DNA from 3 places in the Amycolatopsis sp. 3B14 genome. Region 3 is predicted to be linked to each of the others. Evidence: riboswitches for the same ligand, from Rfam matches in the RefSeq annotation. Region 3 holds a riboswitch; each other region holds the start of a gene.

What was found. A riboswitch is a leader RNA that binds a small molecule or an ion and turns the genes downstream of it on or off. The one in region 3 is predicted to bind cobalamin.
Region 1: another riboswitch for cobalamin. It lies ahead of ACCP09_RS17805 (HoxN/HupN/NixA family nickel/cobalt transporter); the one in region 3 lies ahead of ACCP09_RS07350 (putative cobaltochelatase).
Region 2: another riboswitch for cobalamin. It lies ahead of ACCP09_RS11565 (ABC transporter substrate-binding protein); the one in region 3 lies ahead of ACCP09_RS07350 (putative cobaltochelatase).

Annotation. Positions count from the first base shown of each region.
Region 1 covers NZ_JBHZEN010000028.1:102,163-105,426, forward strand. Annotated here, with positions in the region: gene ACCP09_RS17790 (ATP-dependent DNA ligase) at 1-48, opposite strand, end outside; gene ACCP09_RS17795 (DMT family transporter) at 9-935, opposite strand; gene ACCP09_RS17800 (TetR/AcrR family transcriptional regulator) at 1,004-1,606, shown strand; cobalamin riboswitch at 1,653-1,822, shown strand; gene ACCP09_RS17805 (HoxN/HupN/NixA family nickel/cobalt transporter) at 1,867-2,919, shown strand; gene ACCP09_RS17810 (sigma-70 family RNA polymerase sigma factor) at 2,908-3,264, opposite strand, start outside.
Region 2 covers NZ_JBHZEN010000021.1:63,701-66,964, reverse strand. Annotated here, with positions in the region: gene ACCP09_RS11570 (FecCD family ABC transporter permease) at 1-708, opposite strand, end outside; gene ACCP09_RS11565 (ABC transporter substrate-binding protein) at 705-1,688, opposite strand; cobalamin riboswitch at 1,753-1,934, opposite strand; gene ACCP09_RS11560 (MOSC domain-containing protein) at 1,924-2,556, opposite strand; S-adenosyl-L-homocysteine riboswitch at 2,570-2,645, opposite strand; gene ACCP09_RS11555 (sulfite exporter TauE/SafE family protein) at 2,665-3,264, opposite strand, start outside.
Region 3 covers NZ_JBHZEN010000011.1:62,864-66,127, reverse strand. Annotated here, with positions in the region: gene cobM (precorrin-4 C(11)-methyltransferase) at 1-407, opposite strand, end outside; gene cbiE (precorrin-6y C5,15-methyltransferase (decarboxylating) subunit CbiE) at 404-1,564, opposite strand; cobalamin riboswitch at 1,565-1,702, shown strand; gene ACCP09_RS07350 (putative cobaltochelatase) at 1,762-3,264, shown strand, end outside.

The DNA of each region.
Region 1 (3,264 bases), on a different contig from region 3:
GGTGGCCGCTAGCGAGGCGGAGGCTGTGACGACGTCGGCGAGCAACATGCGGACATCATCTCCCGACCCACCGACAATTTCCGGGGACGCAGGACCAGCGCGACGGCGCCGAGGCAGACGACCAGCCCGAGCAGGCCACGCAGCGTGATCGTGTCGTCGAACATGAGCCAGGCGAGGATCATCGTGGTAGGCGGTGTGAGGTACAACAGCCCGGACACGGCTGTCACCGAGCTACGACGCAGGACCAGCCAGTAGCAGCCATATCCCCCGAACGTGGAAAACACGACGACCCACCCGACCGCGAACCAGAAGTCCGGATCCGCGGGCGCGACCAGCTGGCCGGTGGCCGCCGCGACCCCGGTGAACAGGACCGCGCTGGTCACGCACTGCACCACCAGCCCGTCCCAGAGCGGCACGTCGGAAGCCGTCTTGCGCTCGATGAGCGTGGCCGCGACCAGGGCGAGCATCGCCAGGAACGGCAGCGCGTAGGCCAGCGGCGGGGTGCCGGGGCGGCCGGACAGGTCGTCGCCGACCACGAGCGCCACCCCGGCCAGGCCGCCGACCAGCCCGGCCCACCGCAGGCCGCCCGCGCGCTCGCCCAGCACGAACTGGCTCAGCACCACCGCGACGATCGGCTGCAGCGCCGCGATCAGCGCGGACGTCCCGGCGGCGACGCCGAGGTCGGCCGCCGCGTACACGCAGTACAGGTACGCGCCCTGGGAGAGCACGCCGAGGCCGGCCTGGATCGCGGCGTCCCGCGGCCGCATCGAGCGCCGCCGGACCACCCACCACACGCCGAGCAGCAGCCCCGCGGCGAGGAACCGCCAGGCCAGGAGGGACACCGCGCCGCCGGACCTGGCGCCCAGCGTGGCGCCGACGAACCCGGAGCTCCAGAACAGCACGAAACCGCTTCCGGCGACGACGTTCCCCCGCATGCACCCTCCATGAGTATACCGGTCTGTATAGTCCACGGTAGCTATACCGGTCGGTGTACTGTCAAGTCGTGGAGACGGACAAGCCGCTGACCCCGGCCGCCGAACGCATCCTCACGGTCGCCGGGAAACTGTTCTACGACAACGGGATCCACGCGATCGGCGTGGACACGATCGCCGCCGAGGCCGGGGTCACCAAGAAGACCCTGTATGACCGGTTCGGTTCCAAGGCCGATCTGGTCGCGCTCTACCTGCGCCGCCGGGACGAGCGGTGGCGGGAGCGGGTGCGCTCCTTCGCCGGCCCGCGGACGACTCCGGCCCAGAAGCTGCTCAAGGTGTTCGACGCGCTCGCCGACTGGCTCGACACCGAGAACACGCGTGGTTGCGCGTTCGTCAACGCGCACGCCGAACTGCCGTCGCCCGACCACCCGGGCCGGCAGGTGATCGCCGCGTCGAAGCAGTGGTTGCTGGGCTACCTGCGGGACTTGGCAGTGGACGCGGGCGCGCGGAACCCGGCGCGGCTGGCGGAGGCGCTGCTCGTCCTGGTCGAGGGCGCGACGGTCGCGGCGTCGCTGGACGTGGCGCCGACGGCGGTGGCCACGGCCAAGCGCGTCGCGAAGTCGCTGGTGGACGAAGCCACGGCGGCGCAGCACAACTCGGCGTCCCGGCGGTAGGGCGCCGGTCACCGGGATGGCCCTTGCCCCGCCGCGAGGCCGAAACGTACCGTGAGCGGGCCGTGGTGCTCGGGAAGTCCGGTGTGAAACCGGCGCGGCCCTCGCCACTGTGAACGGGAAGTCCCGGCCCGGGACAGCCACTGGACGCGAGTCCGGGAAGGCGGGCCGCGGATGTCGATCCGAAGCCAGGAGACCGGCCACGGCACGTTGGACCATCCACGAGGTGCTGGAAGGCGGTCTCCATGGGGACTTCACCCACCATGTCCTGGCGCAGGCAGGACACCTACCGCACGGGCCTGTTGCTGCTGGCGATCGTCGTGTTGCACGCGGTCGCCTTCGGGATACTCGCGTTGCTCGTGGTGCCCGGGCACTACGCCGTCGGCGCGCAGGTGTTCGGCTTCGGCCTCGGGCTGACGGCGTACACGCTGGGCATGCGGCACGCGTTCGACGCCGACCACATCGCCGCGATCGACAACACCACCCGCAAGCTGATGGCCGAGGGCCAGCGCCCGGTCTCGGTCGGGTTCTGGTTCGCGCTCGGGCACTCCACCGTGGTCGTCGTGCTGGCGGTGCTCGTCGCGATCGGCGCGAAGGGCATCCTGAGCTGGACCGAGGACGGCTCGTCGGCGCACCGGGTGCTCGGCGTGATCTCCACCGGCGCGTCCGGCGGGTTCCTGTACCTGATCGGCATCCTGAACCTGGTCGCGCTGGTCGGCATCTGGAAGGTGTGGCGTGAGCTGCGCCGCGGCCGCTTCGACGAGGCCGAGCTGGAGGCGCGGCTCGACTCGCGCGGGTTCGTCAACCGTTTCCTCGGCAGGCTCACCCGCTCGATCCGCCGCCCGGGTCAGATGTACTTGGTCGGGCTGCTGTTCGGCGTCGGGTTCGACACCGCCACCGAGGTGCTGCTGCTGGCGCTCGCCGGGTCCGGCGCGGCCGCCGGCCTGCCCTGGTACGCGATCCTGTGCCTGCCGCTGCTGTTCGCCGCCGGGATGAGCCTGTTCGACACGCTCGACGGCACATTCATGAACTTCGCCTACAACTGGGCGTTCGCCAACCCGGTCCGCAAGATCTACTACAACCTCACGATCACCGGCCTGTCCGTCGCGGTGGCGCTGGTCATCGGCACGATCGAGCTGGTCGGTGTCGCCAGGGACGACCTGGGCTGGTCGGGCGCGCTGGTCGACTGGATCGCGGACATCGACCTCGACAGCGTCGGCTACATCGTCGTCGGGTTGTTCGTGGTGGTGTGGGCGGCCGCGATCGCGTACTGGCGGCTCGCCAGGGTCGAGCACCGGTGGAGCTCAGCCGAGTGAGGCCGCCCGCCCGTTCGAGCTGAGCGCGGCGGTCAGGTCCTCGCGGGCCCGGAACACGCGGGACCGGATGGTGCCGACCGCGCAGTCGCACACCTCCGCCGCGTCTGCGTAGGACAGTCCGATCACCTGCGTGAGCACGAACGCCTCCCGCCGCTCCGGCTCCAGCTCGGCGATCAGCTTGCGCAGCACGACGAGCCGGCCGTGGTCGGGCGTCTGGGCGCCGCTCTGCTCGGCGGTGGCCACCCAGTCCTCGACCTGGCTGGTCTGCGGGCGGCGGCGGTTGCCGCGCAGGTGGTCGGCGGCGACGCGCTTGGCGATCGACAGCAGCCACATCCGCGCGGGCGA
Region 2 (3,264 bases), on a different contig from region 3:
CCCGAGCGCCGCGGCGAGGTCCTGGCCGTAGGCGAGCACGTCGAGCGTGCGGGCGTGGCCGAAGCACACCAGCAGCGCGACGACCAGCACCGCCGCACACACGCCGACCTCGGACCACGACGCGCTGCTGAACGAACCGAGCAGCCAGAACAACACGCCCCGCGTCGTTTCCGCGTCCCCGGCCGTCAGCACGACGAACGACGTCAGCGCGGAGAACAGCTGCATCGCCGCGACCCCGGACAGCACCACGCGCTCGGTGGTGCCGCCCAGCGTCTGGCTGAGCAACAGCACGAGCCCGAACGACAGCACCGCCCCGGCGAACGCCCCCGCCGACAACGACACCACTCCCCCGCCGACCCCGAGCACCACGACCAGCACGGCGCCGGTCGACGCGCCCGAGGACACCCCGAGCACGAACGGGTCGGCGAGCGGGTTGCGCAGCAGCGACTGCATGACCGCCCCGCACACCGCCAAACCCGCCCCGCACACGGCGGCCAGCAGGGCGCGCGGGATCCGCAGGTGCCACACGATCCCGTCGCGAACCGGCGAGAGCACCGGCTCGCCGAAGCCGAGGTGGGCCAGGACGGTGGCATACACGTCGCCCACACCGATCCCGGCCGGGCCGATCGTCACCGCGACGGCCACCGACACCACGAGCAGCGCGAGACCCCCGGCGCACAGCGGCAGGACTCGCGCGGTGCGCGTCACCTGGCGAACCCGAACCCGCGCAGCGCCGCGGCGACCTGCTCGGCGCCGTCCACGGTGCGCAGCGTCGGGTTCATCGCCTGCCCGGACAACAGCACGTACCGCTTGTTCCGCACCGCGGCCAGGTCGCGGGTCACCGGGTGCGACTCCAGGAACGCGATCTTGGCGGCGGCGTTCTCCGCGGTCTGCGAACGGCGGGTGAGGTCGCCGAGGACGATCACGTCCGGGTCGCGCTCGGCGACCGTCTCCCAGTTGATCTGCGGCCACTCCTCGCGCGTGTCGTCGAAGACGTTGCGGGCGCCCACGGTCGTCGTGATGATGCCGGGCGCGCCGCAGCAACCCGCCAGGTAGGGGGCTTCGGAGTTGGCGAACCAGAACATCAGCCGGGCGTTCGCACCGGCGCCCGCGACCGCCCGCATCCGTTCCTGCAGGCTGGTGACCAGCTGTTCGCCGCGGTCCTCGACGCCGAAGATCCGCGCGAGGTCCCGGATCTCGGTGTAGACGGCGTCCATGGTCAGCGTTTCGGTGCGCCTGCCGTCGCCGCCGCCGCTGGTGTCCTTCGCGCACTCGGTCGGCGACAGGTAGGCGGGCACCCCGAGCTGCTCGAACTGCTCGCGGGTCGCGACGCCGCCCTTGCCGAGGATGGCGCCGAACGAGGCGGCGACGAAGTCCGGCTCGGCGGCGAGCACGGTCTCGAACGACGGGTAGTTCTCGGCGAGCCGGGGCACCTTGGCGTTGTCCGCGGCCAGGTGCGGCAGCACGGGATCGGTCCAGGTGGCGGTGCCCGCCATGCGGTCGGCGAGGCCGAGGGACAGCATGATCTCCGCCGCGCCCTGGTTGAGCGCGACCGCCCGCCGCGGCGGTTCCGGCACGCGGACCTGGTGGCCGCAGTTGTCCACGACCACCGCCGCGGTGGCCCCGGAGGGGGTGGTGCTCGCGCACCCGGACAGCGCCAGCACGGCGGCGAGCAGTGGGAAGGTCATCGATCGGCGCACAGCGGCCCCTAGCGTCGAGGGCTCATGCGCGGAGCCCGGTCCGGCGGTCTCCCCCGTGGCGGGGGTGCCAGCAGGTCTTCGGACTCGGGGTCGTCCGGGCGGAACGCCTTCCCGGACCGCGTGGTCCAGTGGCCGTTGTCCCGCCCGTCGCCGCTCACCGCTGCGCGTCAGTTCCGGATTCGCACCGGATTCCCTGGCCCCTCGCGGGGCACGACTGGCGCGCTCACGCTAGCACGACAACCTCGTCCCCGGCCCCGACCGTGCCCGGTTCCACAGTGGACCCGTAGACGCCGAGGCACATGTCGTGCTCGCGGGCGATGCGGCGCAGGACGGCCGGGTCGCGCCGGCCGGTGCGCGGATCGACGTTGACGACCACGCAGCGCCGGTCGCGGCGGTCGACCCGGATGCGGGTGGTGCCGATGCGGAGCGTGCGGCCGATCCAGTCCTCCTCGGGCACGTCGGTGTCGATCAGGAGGTTGGGGCGGAAGCGCAGCGGCTCGGCACCGGCGCTGCGGGTGGTGATCAGGGACAACGGCGCGCTGTCGAACGTGCCGCGGTCGAGTTTCTGGACGCGCGCGGCGCCCAGTTCCGCGGCGAGCGCGGGATCGGTGACGTCGTGCAGCCTGCCGTCCGGGGTGCGAACCTGGGACTCGCCGACGACCTGGTAGCGGACGAGGTCGTTGCGCCTGCGGATGGTGAGCCAGGGGAAGCCGTTCGACTCCTGGCCCGGCCGGACGAACGCCCAGCGCCGGTCACCGTCGAGGCCGTGCCAGGAGACGGCGGCCTCGTCCAGTGCTTGCGCGGCCATGGACTTGACGGGGTAGCGGAAGATCGCGGCGAGGTGTCCGACGAGCATCTGCGCCTCCTCGGGTGAGAAGGCGCCCTTGCTGCGGGAGACGGTGCCGAGCGTGGCGGGCCGGGCCCGTCGCAGCGCCTCTCGGCACCGCCCGCGAAGGTAGCACTTCTAGCTCCAGGCCTGCCAGGCCAGCGTGACGGCCAGGCCCATGCCCGCCAGCGCGATCGCGACCCGGAGCGGGGCCGCGGGCAGGCGGCGGACCACCGCGGGTCCCACGAAGGAGCCGGCGACCAGACCGAGGCACAGGGCCGCCGCCGCGGGCCAGAGCACCGAGCCGGTGAACGCGAACACCACGGCGGCCACCAGGTTGGCCGCGCCGGTCACGATGTTCTTCGCCGCGTTCGTCCTGGCCAGCGGCTGCGCCCAGGCGGCGGACAGCAACGCGAGCATGATCACCCCGGCCGCCGCGCCGAAGTAGCCGCCGTAGATCGCGACCAGGAACGCGCCCGTCGCGGTGCCCGCGGTCAGCCCGCCGTCGCCGCGGCCGGCGCGTTCGGCCAGCCGCGGGGAGAACAGCAGCAGGATCGACGCGCCGCCGATCAGGAACGGGACGATGTAGGCGAACGTGCCTTCCGGGGTGAGCAGCAGCAACGCGCTGCCGGCCGCGCCGCCGACCGCCGTGATCGCGCACAGCCGCAGCAACCGGGCGCGCTGCCCGCGCAACTCGGGACGCGAACCGGCCGCCGAGCCGACCGTGTTGCCCATCAA
Region 3 (3,264 bases):
GTGATGACCAGGCTCTGCCCGATCGTCGGCACCGTCAGTTCGCGCCCCAGCTCCGCGGCCGCCGCGGCGAACGCGGGCACGCCGGGCACCACCTGGTACGGCACGCCGGCCGCGTCGAGGCGGCGCATCTGCTCGGCCACCGCGCTGTAGATCGACGGGTCGCCCGAGCACAGCCGCGCCACGTCGTGGCCCGCGCGGTCCGCCGCGACCAGCTCGCCGACGATCTGGTCCAGCGACAGGTCCGCCGTGTCGATCCGGCGCGCGTCCGCGGGGCAGTGGTCGAGCAGGTCGGGCGGCGTCAGGCTGCCCGGGTACAGGCAGACCCCGCAGCGCGCCAGCAGGTCGCGGCCGCGCACGGTGATCAGGTCGGCCGCGCCGGGGCCGGCGCCGATGAAGAACACGGTCATTTCACGAAACTCCATTGCGTCACGGTCCGGGCCGGGGTCCAGCCGGTGAATCCGCCGAGCGGCGCGGCGTGCTCGACGGCGATCCGGGTCAGCTCGCCGCCGTGCCGCTGGTATGCCGTCGCCAGCGCCTGTTCCGAGTCGAGCGTCACCGCGTGGGCGACGAGCCGTCCGCCGGGCCGCAGCGCGTCCAGGCAGACGTCCAGCGACGCCAGCCCGCCGCCGACGAACACCGCGTCGGGCGTGGGCAGGTCCGCCAGCACCTCCGGCGCCGCACCCGTCACGACCCGCAGCTCGGGCACCCCCAGCCGGTCCGCGTTGCGCTGGATCCGCGCGGCCCGTTCCGCACTGCGCTCGACGGCGATCGCGCGGTTCGCCGGATGCGCCCGCGACCACTCGATCCCGACGCTGCCGGCGCCCGCGCCGACGTCCCACAGCAGCTCGCCGGGCACCGGCGCGAGCCGGGCCAGCGCGCTCGCCCGCAGGTCCCGCTTGGTGATCTGCCCGTCGTGTTCGAAGGCGTCGTCCGGCAGCCCGGGCAGGGCCGGCAACGCCGGGCCTGAGCACTCGACAGCGACGACGTTCAACGGGTCGCCCGCCGGGTGTGACCAGTCTCGCGCGAAACCTTCGACGCGGCGCTCGGCCGGACCGCCGAGCTGCTCCAGCACCGTGAGTTTGCTCTCGCCGAAACCCCTTGCCACCAGCACCTCGGCGAGTTCCGCGGGCGTGCCGCCGTCGGAGCTGAGCACCACCAGCCGCGCCCCCGGCGCGAGCGCGCGGCTCACCCGGTGCACGCTGCGCCCGACGACGCTGACCACCTCGGTCTCCTCCGCGGACCAGCCCATCCGGGCCCGCGCGAGCGCGACCGACGACACCGCGGGCACGATCCGCACCTCGTCCGGGCCGAACCGCCTGACCAGCGTCGTCCCGATGCCGGACAGCAGCGGATCCCCGCTGGCCAGCACGCCGATCCGGCGTCCGGCGTGCTCGGCGAACAGGCCGTCCAGCGCGGGCAGCAGCGGGCTGGGCCACGCCACTTTCGGCACGTCGAGCGGCACCAGGTCGAGCTGGCGGCGGCCGCCGAACAGCACCTCGGCCGCCGCGATCTCGGCGCGCGCGGGCTCGGTCAGCCCGGCCCACCCGTCGGCCGGGACACCCACAACGACGATCCTCACGGGGCTGACCGTATGCGATGATCCTGGGGACGGTCGCCGCAGGAACCCGGTGCGATTCCGGGGCGGTCCCGCCACTGTGACCGGCCCGCGGGCCGGGAGCCAGAGCTTCGGCGGCCGTTACGTGCCCGGCACGTGCCCTGTTCAGGCGGGCGAGGACACCCGCGCGTGGCGAAGGAGTTCGCTTGAGGCCGTATCCGTTCACCGCCGTCGTCGGGATGCCGGACCTCCGGCTCGGACTGGTGCTCTCGGCGATCTCCCCGGCCATCGGCGGCGTGCTGGTGCGCGGCGAGAAGGGCACCGCGAAGTCGACGATGGTGCGCGCGCTGGCCGGCCTGCTGCCCGAGGTCGACGTCGTCGAGGGCTGCCGGTTCTCCTGCGACCCCGCCGCGCCCGACCCGAACTGCCCCGACGCGCCCCACGGCACGCGCGCGGTCCGCCGCCCGGCGCGGCTGGTCGAGCTGCCGGTCGGCGCGGCCGAGGACCGCGTGATCGGGTCACTCAACCTGGAACGCGCGCTGACCGAGGGCGTCACCGACTTCCAGCCCGGCCTGCTCGCCGCCGCGCACCGCGGCCTGCTCTACGTCGACGAGGTCAACCTGCTGCACGACCACCTGGTCGACACGCTGCTCGACGCGGCGGCGATGGGCCGCGCGACCGTCGAGCGCGAGGGCGTGTCGGTGTCGCACGCGGCGCGGTTCGTGTTGATCGGCACCATGAACCCGGAGGAGGGCGAGCTGCGGCCGCAGCTGCTCGACCGGTTCGGGCTGACCGTTGAGGTGGCCGCGAGCCGCGATCCGGAGCAGAGAGCCGAGGTGATCCGTCGTCGGCTGGCTTACGAGGCGGACCCGGACGCGTTCGCCGCGCGGTTCGAGGACACCGACGCCCAGCTCGCGGCCGAGATCGCGGCGGCGCAGAAGCTCCTGCCGTCGGTCGAGCTGAGCGACGACGCCCTGCGGCAGATTGCCGAGGTGTGCGCGGCGTTCGAGGTCGACGGGATGCGCGCGGACATCGTCACCGCCCGCACCGCGGTCGCCCACGCGGCGTGGAGCGGGCGCACCGACGTGTCCACAGAGGACATCCGCGTCGCGGCGCGGCTCGCGTTGCCGCACCGGCGCCGCCGCAACCCGTTCGACGCGCCCGGGATCGACGAGGAGCAGCTGGAACAGGCGCTGCGCGACGCCGAGCCGCCGGAGGACCCCGGTCCGCCGGACGACGACGGCCCCGGCTCGGGTTCCGACGCCCCGGCCGAAACCCCGCAGGGGCAGCAGAACGACAGCGGCGGGGAACCCGGCGGCGGTGGGAGCGAGCAGCAGTCCGTCGGCGCGGGGAAGCCTTATCGGGCCAGGATGTTCCGCGTCGCTGGTCTCGGGGAGGGGGCGCATGGCAAGCGGTCCCGCGCGGTGACCGACGCCGGGCGGACCATCGGCGTCCGGCCGCCCGGCACGCGCGCGGGGCGGCCGCACCTGGTCGCGACCGTGCGGGCAGCCGCGCCGCACCAGCGCTCCCGCGGCCGCGACGGCGCCGGCCTGGTGCTGCGGCCCAGCGACCTGCGGTTCGCACTGCGCGAGGGCCGCGAGGGCAACCTCGTGCTGTTCTGCGTCGACGCGTCCGGCTCGATGGGCGCGAAGTCGCGGATGCGGGAGGTCAAGGCCGCCGTCCTGTCGCTGCTGCTGGACGCCTACCAG